Regions from separate parts of the Musicola paradisiaca NCPPB 2511 genome, predicted to be linked through region 3. Evidence: predicted binding sites of a transcription regulator. Region 3 holds the regulator's gene; each other region holds the start of a gene.
The links. The regulator PhoB, encoded in region 3, activates phosphate uptake and scavenging genes when phosphate is short. The targets are predictions, from matches to a motif close to CTGTCATAAAACTGNCNNAT.
Positions count from the first base shown of each region.

Region 1: pstS (phosphate ABC transporter substrate-binding protein PstS) is a predicted target of PhoB. The motif match lies at 2,872-2,891, and genes of this name have one in related genera.
Region 2: DPA2511_RS19120 (heavy metal response regulator transcription factor) is a predicted target of PhoB. The motif match lies at 1,665-1,684, and genes of this name have one in related genera.
Region 4: phnC (phosphonate ABC transporter ATP-binding protein) is a predicted target of PhoB. The motif match lies at 2,303-2,322, and genes of this name have one in related genera.

Region 1 is NZ_CM001857.1:4,589,881-4,594,094, reverse strand. Features, by position in the region: gene pstA (phosphate ABC transporter permease PstA) at 1-645, opposite strand, end outside; gene pstC (phosphate ABC transporter permease PstC) at 645-1,604, opposite strand; gene pstS (phosphate ABC transporter substrate-binding protein PstS) at 1,721-2,761, opposite strand; gene glmS (glutamine--fructose-6-phosphate transaminase (isomerizing)) at 3,189-4,214, opposite strand, start outside.
Region 2 is NZ_CM001857.1:4,277,736-4,281,949, reverse strand. Features, by position in the region: gene DPA2511_RS19135 (molybdopterin-dependent oxidoreductase) at 1-356, opposite strand, end outside; gene DPA2511_RS19130 (cytochrome b/b6 domain-containing protein) at 346-951, opposite strand; gene DPA2511_RS19125 (hypothetical protein) at 963-1,586, opposite strand; gene DPA2511_RS19120 (heavy metal response regulator transcription factor) at 1,766-2,437, shown strand; gene DPA2511_RS19115 (heavy metal sensor histidine kinase) at 2,434-3,879, shown strand; partial or broken gene thiH (2-iminoacetate synthase ThiH) at 3,895-4,214, opposite strand, start outside.
Region 3 is NZ_CM001857.1:3,369,535-3,373,748, reverse strand. Features, by position in the region: gene sbcD (exonuclease subunit SbcD) at 1-1,117, opposite strand, end outside; gene phoB (phosphate response regulator transcription factor PhoB) at 1,431-2,120, shown strand; gene phoR (phosphate regulon sensor histidine kinase PhoR) at 2,147-3,469, shown strand; gene DPA2511_RS14980 (PstS family phosphate ABC transporter substrate-binding protein) at 3,570-4,214, shown strand, end outside.
Region 4 is NZ_CM001857.1:1,487,629-1,491,842, reverse strand. Features, by position in the region: gene phnE (phosphonate ABC transporter, permease protein PhnE) at 1-298, opposite strand, end outside; gene phnD (phosphonate ABC transporter substrate-binding protein) at 424-1,356, opposite strand; gene phnC (phosphonate ABC transporter ATP-binding protein) at 1,419-2,255, opposite strand; gene DPA2511_RS06760 (MFS transporter) at 2,376-3,800, opposite strand; gene DPA2511_RS06755 (LysR family transcriptional regulator) at 3,944-4,214, shown strand, end outside.

The sequences.
Region 1 (4,214 bases), 1.2 Mb from region 3:
CAACACCCCGGTGAGAATCCCAGACACCGACGCTTTCAGCGTGATGGCGGAAATCATCTTCCACTTCGGCGTCCCCAGCGCATAAGCCGCTTCACGCAGGCTGTCCGGTACCAGTTTGAGCATGTTTTCCGTGGTACGAATCACGATCGGCACCTGCAACAACGCCAGCGCAATCACCCCGGCCCAACCGGAGAAATGCTCCATTTTGGCCACGACCAGGGTATAGACGAACAACCCGACCACGATGGACGGCGCCGACAGCAGAATATCGTTGATAAAGCGGATGACTTCGGCAATCAGCGATTTGCGGCCATACTCCGCCAGATAGACGCCGGCCAGGATCCCCAGCGGCGTACCGAACAGCGTCGCCCACAGGATCAGCAGCCCACTGCCGACGATGGCATTCGCCAGACCGCCGCCCGCCGTATTGGGCGGTGGTGTCATTTCGGTAAACAACGACAGCGTCATACCGTCCACCCCTTTGGTCAGGGTGGAAAACAGAATCCAGATAAGCCAGAACAACCCAAAGGCCATGGTCAGCATGGACATACACAGCGCGATACGGTTCTTCTGCCGCCGCCAGGCCTGCATTTTGCGGCGCGTTTGCGCCACTTCGGCGCTATTTTCAATGCCAATCGATGCCATCATCGCGTTCCTTCATTTTTCGCCAGACGCATGATCATTAACTTCGAACACGCCAGCACGATAAAGGTGATCACGAACAGAATCAGCCCCAGTTCCATCAACGCGGCGGTATGCAGACCGGTATCCGCCTCAGCGAATTCATTAGCCAGCGCCGAGGTGATGCTATTACCCGGCATGTATAGCGAGATACTGTCCAGTTGGTAGGTGTTGCCGATGATAAAAGTCACCGCCATGGTTTCACCGAGCGCGCGCCCCAATCCCAACATGACGCCGCCAATCACCCCGTTTTTGGTGAACGGCAGTACGATGTGCCAAATCACTTCCCAGGTGGTGCAACCGATGCCATAGGCCGACTCTTTCATCATTACCGGCGTCTGCTCGAACACATCACGCATCACCGCAGCGATGTAAGGAATGATCATGATGGCCAAAATGACCCCAGCGGCCAGAATGCCGATGCCGAAGGCCGGGCCGGAAAACAGCGATCCCACCAGCGGGATGCTGGAAAGTACGTTGCCAACCGGTTGTTGAAAATATTTAGCGAACAGCGGCGCGAAGACGAACAGCCCCCACATGCCGTAAACGATGCTGGGAATTGCCGCCAGCAGCTCAATGGCCACGCCCAACGGGCGCTTCAGCCAGCCCGGCGCCAGTTCAGTCAGAAACAGAGCGATGCCGAAACTGATGGGAATGGCGATGATCAACGCAATCAACGATGTCACCAGCGTACCGTAGATAGGCACCAGTGCGCCGAACTGCCCGGCGGGGGCGTCCCACTCTTTGGTCCACAGGAACGATAGCCCGAAGGTTTTGATACTCGGCCAGGAAGCAAAAATCAGGGAAACGATAATTCCGCCCAGCAGCAGCAGCGTCAATAACGCCGCCAATCTGACCAGCGCGCTAAAAATCATATCGCCCTGTTTTCCCGGAGGAGTAATGGTTGGCTTGTATTCAGCCATACGTCTCTCTTCTTTCCAATATGGGGTTTCCCCCCCAAGCGTTTCAGAGGCGGATACCCCTTTTCGGTTTATCCGCCCCTGTGACTTACCTAACAACCCTGTCGCGTCCGTCAGAATCAGTACAGAGGCTTACCGCTGCTATCCTTGATTTGGGTTTTCCATGCAGCGCGCACCTGAGATACCACCTCTTTCGGCAGTGTCGCGTAATCCAGCGCAACCGCCTGATCGCCGCCCTTGTTGTAGGCCCAGTCGAAGAATTTCAGCACTTCCGTGCCCTGCTCCGGCTTACTCTGCTCTTTTTGCAGCAGGATGAAGGTGGTTGAGGTGATCGGCCATACATCCGCGCCTTTCTGGTTGGTCAGGTCTTGAGCGAAGGATTTGCTCCAGTCAACGCCCTTGGCGGCATTGCTGAACGTGACGCCGGTCGGGCTCACTGCTTTGCCATCGGCAGAGATCAGTTTGGTATAGGTCAAATTGTTCTGTTTGGCGTAGGCATATTCCACATAACCGATGGCGCCCGGCAGACGTTGAACGAAAGCCGCGATGCCGTCGTTGCCTTTACCGCCCAGACCAGTCGGCCAGTTTACGGTGTTGCCCGCGCCAATCTTCTCTTTCCACTCGGCATTGACCTTAGCCAGATAGCTGGTGAATACGTAGGAAGTACCGGAACCGTCGGCACGGCGCACCACAGCGATATCCTGATCCGGCAGTTTTACGCCCGGGTTCAGTTTGGCAATCGCCGCATCGTTCCATTTCTTGATGTTGCCCAGGTAGATATCACCCAGCGTTTTGCCATCCAGCGTCAGTTCACCCGCTTTCACGCCCGGCAGGTTGACCGCCAGAACGATACCGCCAATCACAGTCGGAAACTGGAACAGGCCGTCCTGAGCCAGTTTGTCATCAGCCAGCGGCGCATCGGAAGCACCAAAGTCAACGGTTTTGGCGGTGATTTGTTTTACGCCGCCGGAAGAACCGATGCCCTGATAGTTAACCTTATTACCCGTTTCTTTTTCGTAGGAATCAGCCCACTTGGCATAAACCGGAGCGGGGAATGTCGCACCTGCGCCAGTGAGGTTTGCTGCAGCAAAAGCAGAAACCGCAGTCAGAGAAAGGCTTGCAGCAACAATACTGGCAACAGTGGTACGCATGAGTTTCATAATCCCTCCTGTGGGATACGTAGGCGTGTAGACCCGGAGCTATTGTTTAATCAGAGTGTAGTTTGCTGGTGGAGAAAATAGGTCAATTTAGTGACACTAAAATGTATGAAGTGTGACGGTTTTATGACACACAGAGAAAGGACGGTGTAATGAGCCGTAAACCTCCCGGTGATGGAAGGTGAAACCTGTAGCGAGATAAACCATTAAAACAAATAAAAACATAATGTTATAAAAATAACCACCACCAGGAATGATAGCCTTTCCATTGATAACGCCGCTTTTATTTTTGTCGCTTATCCAGTGAGAACAACCATAAAAAAACCTCCTGCGCATGCATATGATGACAGGAGGTTTGAGTTAACGATCAGGAATAAACACTGCCATTTACCCTGACACGGTACAGTCAGCAGTACCCTTCAAAAATCGGTTACTCCACTGTCACCGATTTCGCCAGATTACGGGGTTGGTCAACGTCCGTCCCTTTGATCAACGCCACATGATAAGACAGCAACTGCAACGGTACGGTATAAAAGATCGGCGCAATCATGTCTTCCACATGCGGCAACTGAATGATCTTCATCAGCTCGCTGTCCGAGGTGAAGCCGGCGTCCTCATCGGCAAACACGTACAGTTCCCCACCCCGGGCGCGGACTTCTTCGATGTTGGATTTCAATTTTTCCAACAGATCGTTATTCGGCGCCACCACCACCACCGGCATATCGGCGTCGATCAGCGCCAGCGGGCCATGTTTCAACTCGCCTGCCGCATAGGCTTCCGCATGGATATAGGAAATCTCCTTCAGCTTCAGCGCCCCTTCCATCGCGATCGGGTACTGGTCGCCGCGCCCCAGGAACAGCGCATGATGCTTGTCGGAGAAACCTTCCGCCAGCGCTTCAATCAGCTTGTCCTGAGATAACATCTGTTCAATGCGCGCCGGTAAGGCCTGCAAAGCATGTACGATATCCTGCTCGATGCCGGCATCCATTCCACGCAGACGGCCAACACGCGCCACCAGCAACAGTAACACCGTCAACTGAGTCGTAAATGCCTTGGTAGACGCCACACCGATTTCAGCGCCTGCGCGGGTCATCAACGACAGATCGGACTCACGCACCAGGGATGAACCCGCCACGTTGCAAATCGCCAGCGATCCCAGATACCCCAGTTCTTTCGACAAACGCAGCGCCGCCAGCGTATCGGCAGTTTCACCGGACTGAGACAGGGTGATCATCAAACTGTTGGCGCGCACTGCCGGTTTGCGGTAACGGAATTCCGAGGCGATTTCCACATCACAGGGAATACCGGCCAGCGACTCAAACCAATACCGCGACACCATACCGGCATTGTAAGACGTACCACAGGCAATAATTTGAATATGCTGTACTTTCGCCAGCAGGGCATCCGCCTGCGGCCCCAGCTCAGACAGATTGATTTCACCATGGCTGAAACGCCC
Region 2 (4,214 bases), 910 kb from region 3:
TTCTCTACTTTGCCTGCCACTTCCAGACGGTAGCTGCCCAGATCGATGTCCGGCACGTTGTACTCCGGATAAAACGCATTGAACGGGAAAGGTTGCGTAATCTGATCCGGGCGATAACTAGGCGCCAACCGTTGCCCGCTGAACAACCAGGCCTGCACCCGATCGTTCCAGCGCGACATGGCCCACAGCACTTTGTCGACGCTGTCGCCGTCCTGCATATTGCAGCCGGTGAGCATCGCTACGGCGCCAAGCGTCAGCCCGGAACGTAACATCAGGCGGCGCTCCAGATTCACCAACTGTTTTTTCTGATCCGGCGCCAGTACCAGCGGGGGGCGGCGTTGCGGTTTATCGCTCATGGTTGCCTCCGGTCAGCATTGCCCACAGGGTGCGCGGTACCACCAACACCATCAGCACATGGATCGCCACAAACAGACCGATGCCGCTCATGGCGAAGAAATGAACGTAGCGGGCGTTGGCGAAACCGCCCAGCAGATCGGTCAGCCAGTACAACTGCACCGGTTTCCAAATCGCAAGTCCCGAGAGCACCAGCAATACGCCCAGCACGATAACACCGATGTACATCAGCTTTTGGATCGCGTTGTACCGGTGCCCGTCGTGCCGCAGGCGTAGCGTCAGCGCCCGTTGGATATCCTGTTGCAGCGCCGCCGGGCTGAGCGGCAGCCAGCGTCTTCGCCAGTGGCCGCTGCCGAGACTCCACAGCACATACAGCGCACCGTTGCCTGCCAACAGCCACATCACCGCCAGATGCCAGCCGATAGCGCCGCCCAGCCAGCCGCCCAGCGTGACGGCAGAAGGAAAATGAAAATCGAACAGCGGCGCGGCGTTGTAGATTTCCCACCCGCTCATGAACATACCCGTCATGGCCAGCGGGTTGATCCAGTGAGTAAGCCTAACGGGCCAGGCGTGTATCGGGCGGCGAGATGACGGCATAACGTCTCCGGTTACATCGGGGGCACGGTGCCGTCTTTGCCGGCGGAAACCGCAAGCGCGACGCGCTTGCCCTGGTCGTCAAGCCGGGAGAACAGCACGATGTGCGCGCCCGGTTTCAGCAGGCTGCGATCGCCAGGCGCGATCGTGACGATGGGGACGTCGTCCGGCACGATGACGGTCTTCTGGCCGCCGTTATAGGTCACGGTCAGGGTTCGGCCATTGCTGTTGACCAGTTTGCCGACGGTGCCGTTGGTCATGGTGCCGCTTTTGCCGTCGGCGGATTCCCACGGCCGGAAACCTTCGCCGGTGCCGCGCAGGCTGGCGTCGAACACATGCACTTCCAACGCTTTCAGCGTTCCGTCCGGTTGGGGAATGGCGGCGGTGCCGATGAAACTGTCCGGTTTAATATCGCCCGGATTGGCTTTGGCTATGCTCATGACGCGGGTCTGGGCGGTCAGCATCGCGTCGATATTCTGCCCTGAGCGGTCGGTCAGTTGTAGCTGGCTGTCGGTGACGGCAGTGATCGTGCCGCGTACCGGCGGTTGCGGTTTAGCAGGCGCATCGGCGGCGCTGGACCACTGGCTGCACAGCAGCAGGGAGGAAAGTAATAAACCGGTAAAACGAGACGTTGTCATGGTGCTGTTCTCCTGGGCTGGACGTGGTTTTTTCCCTGGTTGGCGTGTGTTTATCATGGTGAGGCGTTTGGGTCGTCAGGATGACGGTTTGATGACATTAATGTCATCAAGTCGCCGGCGCGAAGTTGTTATGATGGCGTCACCGGCAGTGGTGCCGTCAGGCGGCGGGAGTAGCGACGATGCGTATTCTGGTGGTTGAGGACGATGTCAGTACCGGCGATTACCTGAAAAAAGGGCTGACCGAAGCCGGATATGCGGTCGATCTGGCGCGCAGCGGCACTGAAGGATTGTTCAACGCGCTGGAGCATGGCTACGACGCCATCATTTTGGACGTCATGTTGCCGGGGTTGAGCGGCTGGCAGCTTATCGAAATGCTGCGTAAGAAAAGCGATGTGCCGGTACTGTTTCTGACCGCGCGCGACCAGTTGCACGACCGTATTCGCGGGCTGGAACTGGGGGCCGACGACTATCTGATCAAACCTTTTTCGTTTACTGAATTGGTGTTGCGCATACGTACCTTGCTGCGTCGCGGCGTGGTGCGCGAGGCGGATCACTACGCAGTGGCGGATTTGCGCCTGGATGTGCTGCGGCGCAAGGCCACGCGGCAGGAGGTGGTTATCCCTCTGACCAACAAGGAGTTTATGCTGTTGCATCTGCTGGTGCGACGCGAGGGTGAAGTGCTCTCGCGCACCCTGATCGCCTCGCAGGTGTGGGACATGAATTTCGATAGCGACACCAATGTGGTGGATGTGGCGGTGAAACGTCTGCGTGCCAAGATTGATAAACCTTTCGATATCAAGCTGATCCATACCGTGCGCGGTATCGGTTATGTGTGCGAGCCGCGCGCATGAACGGCTGGCTCCAACGTTGGCGCGCCACCTCGCTGACGGTGCGTTGCAGCCTGCTGTTTGCATTGGTCGCTACGCTGGTGGTGAGCCTGGTCGGCGGTTATCTGTATGGCGCGCTGCGCCACGACATGTACCGACGCAGCGATCTGCAAGTCACCGGGCGGGTGGAATATTACCGCCATCTGCTGGGCCGGAATTTCACGCTGCCGGTGCTGGCCGGCAATACCGGTCTGTTTGAGAACATGCTGGGCAGCGAACAGGACGTGCTGCTGTTTTCGCTGCCGGGACAAAAACCGCTGATTAACGTAAACCCGGCGCGTATCGTGTTGCCGCTGATGACGCCGACAGCGGTGAATGCCGCATTGTCGGTCGACCAGGTTCGCAGTGGCGCAACAGAACAAGGCGTGCCGTTGCGCGCCGTGTCTGCGCTGGTACGGCTTGATGACGGACAGATACTGCAGATCGCCGCCGCCCATGTCATGGTCAACGAACAGAAGATGCTGGAACGTTACCTGTGGCGGGTGTTGAGTGCGGTGGCCGCGGCCTTCGCGTTGATCGGCGGGCTGGGCTATCTGGTGCTGCGGCGGGGGTTGAAACCGCTGTGGCGGATGACGGCGCAGGCCGCGGCGATTGCGCCGCATACCCTTTCCACCCGCGTAAGCGAGGCGGACGCGCCGCAGGAGGTGAGGCAACTGATTCGCGCCTTCAATGCCATGCTGGATCGCCTGACCGAGGGTTATCAACGGTTGACCCAGTTTTCCGCCGATTTGGCGCATGAGATCCGCACGCCCATCGGCGCGCTGATGGGGCACTGTCAGGTAGCGCTGTACCAGCCGCGCAACGTCGAGGAATACGAGACGCTGCTGTCGGACAATATCGTCGAACTGGAACGCATTTCGCGCATGGTGGAGAACATCCTGTTTCTGGCGCGGGCCAGCCATGAGCAGCCGGTGCTGAACCTTGTACGGCTTGATGTCGCCAGCGAGCTGCGGCGGGTGGCGGACTATTTCGACATGCTGGCGGAGGAACGCGGCATCACGCTGCGTTGCGATGGACAAGCCGCGCTGACGGCGGACGCCTTGCTGTTCCAGCGGGCGTTGAGCAATCTGGTGGCGAATGCGGTGCGTTATGCGAGCGCGGACAGTCAAGTACGCTTGACGGTGGAAACCCTGCCCGGGCGGGTGGTGGTGGCGGTGAGCAATCTGGCGCCGGTATTGCCGCAAGACCAGCTGGCGCGCTTGTTCGACCGTTTCTACCGGGGGGATGCCACCCGCAGCGCGGGCAGCGATTCCAGTGGCCTGGGGTTGTCGATCGTGCGGGCGATCATGACGCTGCACGGCGGCGAGGTCACGGCCCGTTGCGATCCGCTCGACGGGGAGATCGGCCGGATCGTATTCAGCCTGATCTTCCCCGACGAGCGGGGCGATCGCCTCGGCGCGCGGTGATCGGGATCGCGTCCGTCAGTTTGCGATCGTCCGGCCCAGATATCCCTCCCAGTCTTTCCAGACCGGCTGCAGGCCGGCGCGCGTCAAGACATCGGCCACTGCTTCCGGCCGGCGGTCGTCGTGCGGGGAGAACTGCTCCAATTCCGCATGGCCGTCGGCGTAGCCGCCCGGCTGGGTTTTTGGAGAAAGCGCTGACGTTGTTGATGGCGATCGGGATCATGTGGTCGCGAAAATGGGGCGATTCCCGGGTCGACAGCGACAGTTCTACATCGGGCGCCAGCAGCCGGAAGGCGCAGATCGTCTGCATCAGTTGCGCTTCATCCATCAGCGAAGCG
Region 3 (4,214 bases):
CGAACACCTCGACCGGTTGCAGTTCTTCCAGCGTTTCCTTTTCCTGCTGCATCAACATCTGTAAATGCTGTTCCCGGGCGCGGCGCAGCAACAGGATTTCCACATGCAGGTTTTCCGTCATGTGCTGTATCTGCTGTTGGATGTCGTTGAGGTAATCCTGCGTGGCGATTTCGATATCCAGCCACACCGGTTTCTCGCCCTGATAGTCGCGAAACCCATTCAGCCGACGTTCGATTTCCGCCAGGTTGCCTTTGACCAACTGCATCGGTTGGGTGACGGGCGTTTCCAGCGCGACGATGTCGTGTAGCCCGTCGTTATCGAGCTCCACCAGAAAGACGGATTTTTCGTGATTCAGCTCGTCAAAACTGAGGGGGATCGGTGAGCCGCTGTAACGGATATGCTCACTTTGCGCCACCCGCTGCGGGCGGTGAATGTGCCCGAGGGCGATGTAATCCGCCGGAGGAAACGCCTGGGCGGGAAACGCATCCAGCGTACCGATATAGATGTCGCGCACGGACTCGGTGGTGGTCACGCCGACGGTGGTGAGGTGGCCGGTCAATACAATCGGCAATGCGCAGGCCAGTTCGTCCCGCCGCTGACAGGCCAAGTCGTAACACTGCTGATAATGACGGGCGATGGCGTCCTGCAACGCCTGCTGTTTTTCTCCGGCCGATTGCCCGGCCTGGCTGAATAGTACATCGCGTGGGCGTAGATAGGGTACTGCGCACAGCAGCGCACCGGGCTCGCCCTGACGGTTTTTAAGCAACAGCACCTGTTGGTGATAGTCGCCTTCGAAACCGGCGACGACCTGCGTGTTGAGGCAAGCCAGTAACGAGCGGGATTCGTTGAGCGTCGCCACCGAATCGTGGTTGCCCGCCATCACCACCAGTTGACAGCCGGTGCGTTGCAAGTCAACCACAAAGCGGTTGTACATTTCCCGGGCGTAGCTGGGCGGCGTGCCGTTATCAAACACGTCGCCTGCGACTATTACTGCATCAACATGGTGTTCTTCGGTTTGTTGCACCAGCCAGTTCAGGAATGCCTGATGTTCGGGGGCCCGGCTTCGGGTATAAAAGTACTGGCCGAGGTGCCAGTCTGACGTATGAATAATTCGCATGGAATTCCCTGCAGGTGCGTGCAACCGATATCGTCTGTTTGTTTCTGCCCCGTTCGCGGCACGGCCCCAGGCTGGGGCAATCGCCAGCACATCCTGCGAAGAAGAGGGCTCTGCACTGTTATCATCGGCGATTATAAGCATGCGGTTTAGGCTGTGTCCGAAATTAATCTTGTACGGTGGGGCGGGGGCGGAGTAGGTTGAGGGAGCCATTTAGGGGAAAACGCTGTGCGGGCGGCTTTTCATAAATCTGTCATAAAACTGACGCATAATGCACACCGCATGCTAACCGTGATGATTAACGGCAGGATTGACAATGGCAAGACGTATTTTGGTGGTAGAGGATGAAGCGCCCATTCGTGAGATGGTGTGCTTTGTGCTGGAGCAAAACGGTTATCAGCCGGTGGAAGCCGAGGATTACGACGTCGCTGTTTCCCGGCTGGCGGAACCGTATCCCGAGCTGGTGCTGCTGGATTGGATGCTGCCGGGCGGTTCCGGTTTGCAGTTCATCAAGCATATGAAACGCGAAGCGTTGACCCGCGATATTCCCGTCATGATGTTGACCGCTCGCGGCGAGGAAGAGGATCGGGTACGCGGCCTGGAAGTGGGGGCCGACGATTATATTACCAAGCCGTTTTCGCCCAAAGAGCTGGTGGCGCGCATTAAGGCGGTCATGCGCCGGATTTCGCCGATGGCGGTGGAAGAGGTGATCGAGATGCGCGGCCTGAGCCTGGATCCGTCTTCGCATCGCGTGACTACCGAAGAGTACGCGCTGGATATGGGGCCGACCGAATTTAAGCTGTTGCACTTTTTTATGACTCATCCTGAACGGGTGTACAGCCGTGAGCAGTTGCTGAATCATGTCTGGGGCACTAACGTTTATGTTGAGGATCGCACTGTGGACGTTCATATCCGCCGCCTGCGCAAAGCGCTGGAAACTACCGGGCATGACAAGATGGTGCAGACGGTTCGTGGAACCGGATACCGTTTTTCAACGCGCTACTGACGGCGTGAGCCCGGAGACGATTTTAGGTGCTGGAACGTTTATCCTGGAAAAAGCTGGCGCTGGAGCTGGCTTTTTTTTGTTTGCCCGGTGTGCTGCTGGGGCTATTGTTCGACGCGCTGCCGTGGTGTCTGCTGGCATCGGCGCTCGGCGCTCTGTGCTGGAATTTTTATAATCAGCTACGCCTTTCCCATTGGTTGTGGGTCGACCGCAGCATGACGCCACCTCCCGGCCGCTGGAGCTGGGAGCCGCTGTTTTATGGTTTGTATCAGATGCAATTGCGCAATCGCCGTCGCCGTCGCGAACTGGCGTTGTTGATCAAACGTTTTCGCAGCGGTGCGGAATCGTTGCCGGACGCCGTGATAATCACGACTGAAGACGGCGTGATTATCTGGTGCAACCAGCTGGCTCAGCATCTGCTGGGTTTCCGCTGGCCGGAAGACAACGGCCAGAATGTGCTTAACCTGTTGCGTTTCCCTGAATTTGCCCAGTATATGCAATCGCAGGACTTCAGCCGTCCCTTGATGTTGCAGATCAAGCAGACTCGCCATGTGGAGTTCCGTGTCATGCCATATTCCGCAGGGCAACTGTTGATGGTGGTGCGTGATGTGACGCAGATGCGTCAGTTAGAGGGCGCGCGTCGCAATTTCTTCGCCAATGTTAGCCATGAACTGCGCACACCGTTGACGGTGTTGCAGGGCTATCTGGAAATGATGAATGACGATTCGCTGGACGGCGCGCTGCAGGCCAAGGCGTTGCAGACCATGCAGGAGCAAACGCGCCGCATGGACGGGCTGGTCAAGCAGTTGCTGACGTTGTCACGCATCGAAGCGGCGACCGATATCGACCTGAATGAAAAAGTCGACGTGCCCATGATGTTGCGGGTGTTGCAGCGTGAGGCGCAGACGCTCAGTCAGGATCGGCATGAAATCATCTTTCGCGTTAACGAGCAGCTTCAGGTGTTCGGCAATGAAGAGCAATTACGCAGCGCGGTGTCCAATCTGGTGTATAACGCTGTTAACCATACGCCGAAGGGCACCCGTATCGAAGTGTGCTGGCAGCAGACTCCACAAGGCGCGCAGTTTCAGGTCAGCGATAACGGGCCGGGGATTGCCGCGGAGCACCTTCCCCGTTTGACCGAACGTTTTTATCGAGTCGATAAGGCGCGTTCGCGCCAGACCGGCGGCAGCGGGTTGGGGCTGGCGATTGTGAAGCATGCACTCAGCCATCATGATTCGCGGCTGGAAATCATCAGTGAAGAGGGCGTCGGCTCTCGTTTCATGTTTACCTTGCCCAATCCGTTGATCGTTCGTTCAGCACTGAATCAGAATGCGGCTAAACCGCTGGTTTGAGGGTGAGTTTCTGCGCTTGATCGCCGCCTGTTCGTGGCTGAAAATACGCCGGCCGCGCTCTGCTTGGGCGCGGCTTATCTTTTTCCGATGGAATACCGATATGACACCCGCTTCGCGCCTGTACATCTTGATTGGCCTGCTGTTCAGCCTGGTTTGCCATGCAGAGCCGCGCCAGATGCTGGCGGGCAATTTGTCCAGCGCCGGTTCGGATACGCTGGCCAATTTGATGACGTTTTGGGCGGCGGATTTTGGCCAGCATTACCCCGGCGTCAATCTGCAGATCCAGGCGGCAGGGTCATCCTCCGCACCGACAGCGTTGGCGGCGGGTGCCGCGCAGCTGGGGCCGATGAGCAGGCCAATGAAAAGCAGCGAGATTGAGGCTTTCGTTCAACATTACGGTTACGCGCCGTTGGCGGTGCCGGTGGCGATGGATGCATTGGTAGTGTTGGTCAATCAGGACAATCCGGTTGCCGGCCTTAATCTGCAGCAATTGGACGCGATCTTTTCCGTCACCCGCCGTTGTGGCGCGGGGAAATCGGTGCGGTGGTGGCAGGACGTCGGCCTGGGCGGCGTCTGGCGGCAACGTTCGCTGCTACGCTATGGCCGGAACTCCGCGTCCGGTACCTATGGTTTCTTTAAGCAACAGGCACTATGCGGCGGTGATTTTCTTCCGCAAGTCAATGAATTGCCGGGATCGGCATCCGTCGTACAGGCGGTGGCCACATCGGTAAACGCCATCGGCTAT
Region 4 (4,214 bases), 1.9 Mb from region 3:
CCAGGTTGAGCGTCTCCCAAATCAGCGGTAACTGGATATTCAGGCGATAACCCCAATACGCCAGCGATCCTTCGGTATGCCCGTCGGCGAACAGCAGTTGCCAGTGCAGGATCGGCAAGGTTTCCGCCAGATAATCAAAGAAATGCGGAAACGAACTCCACAGCGTATAGACATTAAATTCGGACAGCTTACCCGCGCCGAGATACAACAGCGCCAGCGTCAAAGACCAGAGCAGCGTGTCGCGTTTCTGACGGGTGCGAATTTGCTGGTAATAGTGCTCAAAATCGGGATTGTGCATAAGCGGGCCGTGTGAGTGGGGGCGGGAAGCGCTTCCCTTGCGTTTTTCAGGCGGCGGATTTTCGTGCCCCGCCGCCTCGCCTGGCGCTATGGGTCAGGCCGAGCATAGTCGGCCCCCTTGCCGTATTAGCGGTTGCCTTTGGTCAGTTCACGCTTCATATCGATGATGGTTTTGTAATCATCGACCGTGGCTGGGCCGATGTGTTGCTTGCCGCCCACCGCCTTCACGAAGCAGGCGTGGTCTTCCTTATCCAGTTTGTGTACCGCGGCGATAAGCTTGGTTTTAAGATCCGCCGGCAACGCATTGCTCACCAACACCGGGCCGTTCGGGATCAACGGCGATTGCCAGATGATACGGATTTGCTTCATCAAATCCGGATGATCCATGCGAATCAGCCGGCCGAACGCGCCGCTGGTGTAACCGCTGTTGTAATCGCCGATCATGGATGCCCAGGTCACTGCGCCATCGAACTGGCCGTTCAGCACCCCGAGAATGTCCTGCTCATGGCCGCCGGAGAAGGTCACGCTGGAAAAGAAGTTGTTGTATTTATCGTCCGGCGAGCCGCCGAATTTCTCTTTAAACGCATGGTTGGGGATCAGGTAGCCGGAGGTAGAATCCGGGTCGGCAAAACCGAACGCTTTGCCTTTCAGATCTTCCAGCTTCTGGTACGGGCTGTCCGCCTTGACCACCACCACCGAGTGATAACCGCGCGACTGGTCGGCGTCATCCACCACGATCCCCATCACATCCACCGCGTTCGGATCCTTGAGGTAGACCGAGGCGAACGAGGACGGCGACATGCTCAATACCAGATCGATCTTCTTGCCCAGCAGCCCCTGGATCACCCCAGCGTAATCGGAAGCGTTGCGCAGCTGGGTATCCACATTCAGTTCTTTGTCCAGAAACTGTTTCACACACTGGTTATCGCCGATCTGCTGGGTCGCATTCTGGCCGCCCAGAATTCCCAGATTCAGCTCCCGCGGCGCAGCCTGAGCAAAAGAACCGGCGGTCAGTACCGCACCCGCCAGCAGCGTAGTCATCACGATATTTTTCTTCATGGGTTCTGCCTGTTGTTATGTAGTGTTTAACGAGTCATTAAATGACAGGGGGGTGTAAAAAATCAGTGAACCTGATGGATCTCGTCGCCGTACAGCGTTTGCAGCAGACCGTCGCTCAGCCCGGATGGCGCGCCGTCAAAAACGATGCGCCCCTGCGCAATGCCGATGACGCGGGTGCAATAACTTTTGACCAGCTCGACCGAATGCAGGTTGACGACCACAGTGATGCCGTTTTCGCTGACCTGACGCAGCACATCCATAATGCGGCGGGTGTTTTTCGGATCGAGAGAGGCGACCGGCTCGTCCGCCAGCAGGATGCGCGGGTTCTGCATCAGCGCCCGGCAAATGGCGACGCGCTGCATCTGCCCGCCGGAGAGATGCTCCGCGCGCTGCAACGCCTGCGGCAGCAGGTTCATCCACTGCAACAGCCCGATGGCGTGGGCGCGGTCTTCGTCGGAGAAGAGTTTGAAAAAGGATTTCAACGTAGAGGTTTGGCTCAACCGGCCCAATAGCACGTTGGTCAGCACATCCAGGCGCGGCACCAGACAAAAATCCTGGAAAATCATGCCGCACTCGCTGCGCCACTGGCGCATATCGCGCCCGCCGAGTTGCAGAATGTCCTGCTGGTCGTGCGCAGCGCGATAACGCAGGATCTGCCCGGCGTTGGCCGGCAGGGTACCGTTCATCACATGCAGCAGGGTGGATTTCCCGGCGCCGGAACGGCCAATCACCGCCACCATTTCACCCGCGCACAGATCAAAACTGATGCCGTCCAACACCGGGTTGCGCTGTCCCGCGTAAGCCTTACTTAACTGACGCACCGACAAAACGTTGTCCGGCGCGAACGCCCTGGGTTCACTCTGTGGGCTGATTTCGGGTTCCAACAGTGCCTGAGACATGAGCCTATTCCCGCTAACTGAACAATGGCTGTTATTAAGAGCACCGCAGATGAAAATTTGATGACGGGTTTATGATTAAAAAATGAACTCACTGACGTTCCATGTGATTATCGCCGCTGCTCAACCCGAACGGCGGCGTACACTGAACCACGCGATCGGTACTGCCATCAATACCAGCGCCGCAGCCGTCTGAAACGTTGTGCGCATCCCGCCGGATACCGCTTCGGCACGCGCCGTCATATCCAGCGTCGACGCCAGATCGACCGAGCTCGCCTGCGCAAATAACGCCCCCATCACAGCCGCGCCGGTGATCAACCCCAGATTACGCGACAGATTCACCATGCCCGACACCAGGCCGCGTTGGGTGGCATCCACGTTTTTCATCAATGAGGTGTTATTCGCGGTTTGAAACAGCGCATACCCGGCGGTGAGGCTTAACAGCGGCAGAACGTAGCCAATAATACCGGCTGAATACGGCATGACCGACAGCGTGCCACACCCGAGAATGATCAACATCAACCCCAGCATGGTCATGCGCATCGTCCCGGCGCGATCCACCCAACGCCCCGCCACTGCGCCGGTCAACGCGGCGGTTAACGGCCCAGCGGACATCACCAGCCCGGTTTGGGTGGCATCCAAACGCAAGGCATGACGCAGATAGAATGGGCCGACCACCAGCGTGGTCATCATCACGACAGCCACCAACAGGCTGGTCGCCAGCCCACCGCCCATCACCGCAGAACGCAGCATACCAGGCTGAATCAACGGGTTGGCGGTGTGCGTCTCCACCCGGATAAACCCGAACAGGCCGACAATCGCCGCCGACAGCAGCCACGGCCGGGTTGCGCCCATAACGTCTACGTCCGGCGTCATCGCCAGCGCATAAGCCACCAACGTCCCCACCAGCCACAGCGTTCCCGCCAGGTCAAACCCGGTTGTCTGCGCATCCGGCGACATGGCCGCTACCGGCAGACGCCGGGCCGCCAGCCATAACGCCAGCAGACCCAACGGCACATTGATCAGAAACAGCGACGGCCACCCCGCATATGCCAGTAAGACGCCGCCTAACGTCGGCCCCAGCGCAGTGCCGACGGCCGACATCGCCCCCAACTGACCGATCGCACGCCCCAACGACGCCTTATCGACCGTCTCCCCGACCAGCGCCAGCGTCATCGCCATCATGATTGCCGCGCCCAGCCCTTGAGCGATCCGTGCCGCGATCAACATGGCGAGGTTCGGCGCCAGCCCACATCCCAGCGAAGCCAGCGTAAACCACACAATACCGGTCGACAGCCAGCGCCGACGGCCGAACATATCCCCCAGACGCCCGACGCCGATTACCGTAGCGGTCAGCGCCAACAAGTAGGCGATCACCACCCACTGCACCTGCGCCAGCGGCGCCTGAAACGCCAGCATGAATTCAGGCAACGCGATGTTGGCAACGCTGGTGCCCAGCGAGGACAGCAGAGAAGACAGAGAGAGACTGATAAATGCGCCGCCGCCAGTCTGCGGGGCGGCACGGGACGAAGCAGTCAGGGGCATCATAGATAAACCTCGTGGGGTATGTATTCCATAGCCTATGACGCCACATCATCAGGCGGAAGACGCACGACATGCAGTACAATCGTGCATGTCACGCCCTATATCAGGCCATAGCTGCAGGCCACAACAGCTAGCAGGATGTCATCATGTCAAAACCGGATCTGAATCTTCTGAGTACGCTTCATGTTTTGCTGGAAGAAGGCAGCGTCGCGCAGGCCGCCCGACGCTTGCAGTTAAGCCCGTCGGCCATGAGCCGGGCACTGGCTCGACTGCGTCACACCACCGGCGACCCGCTGCTGGTTCGCGCCGGACGCCGACTGGTTCCCACTCCGCGGGCGTTGATACTCCGTGAACAGGTCGGGCAACTGGTGCTGGAAGCACAGGCGGTGTTGCGCCCGGCGGAACAACTCGACCTCG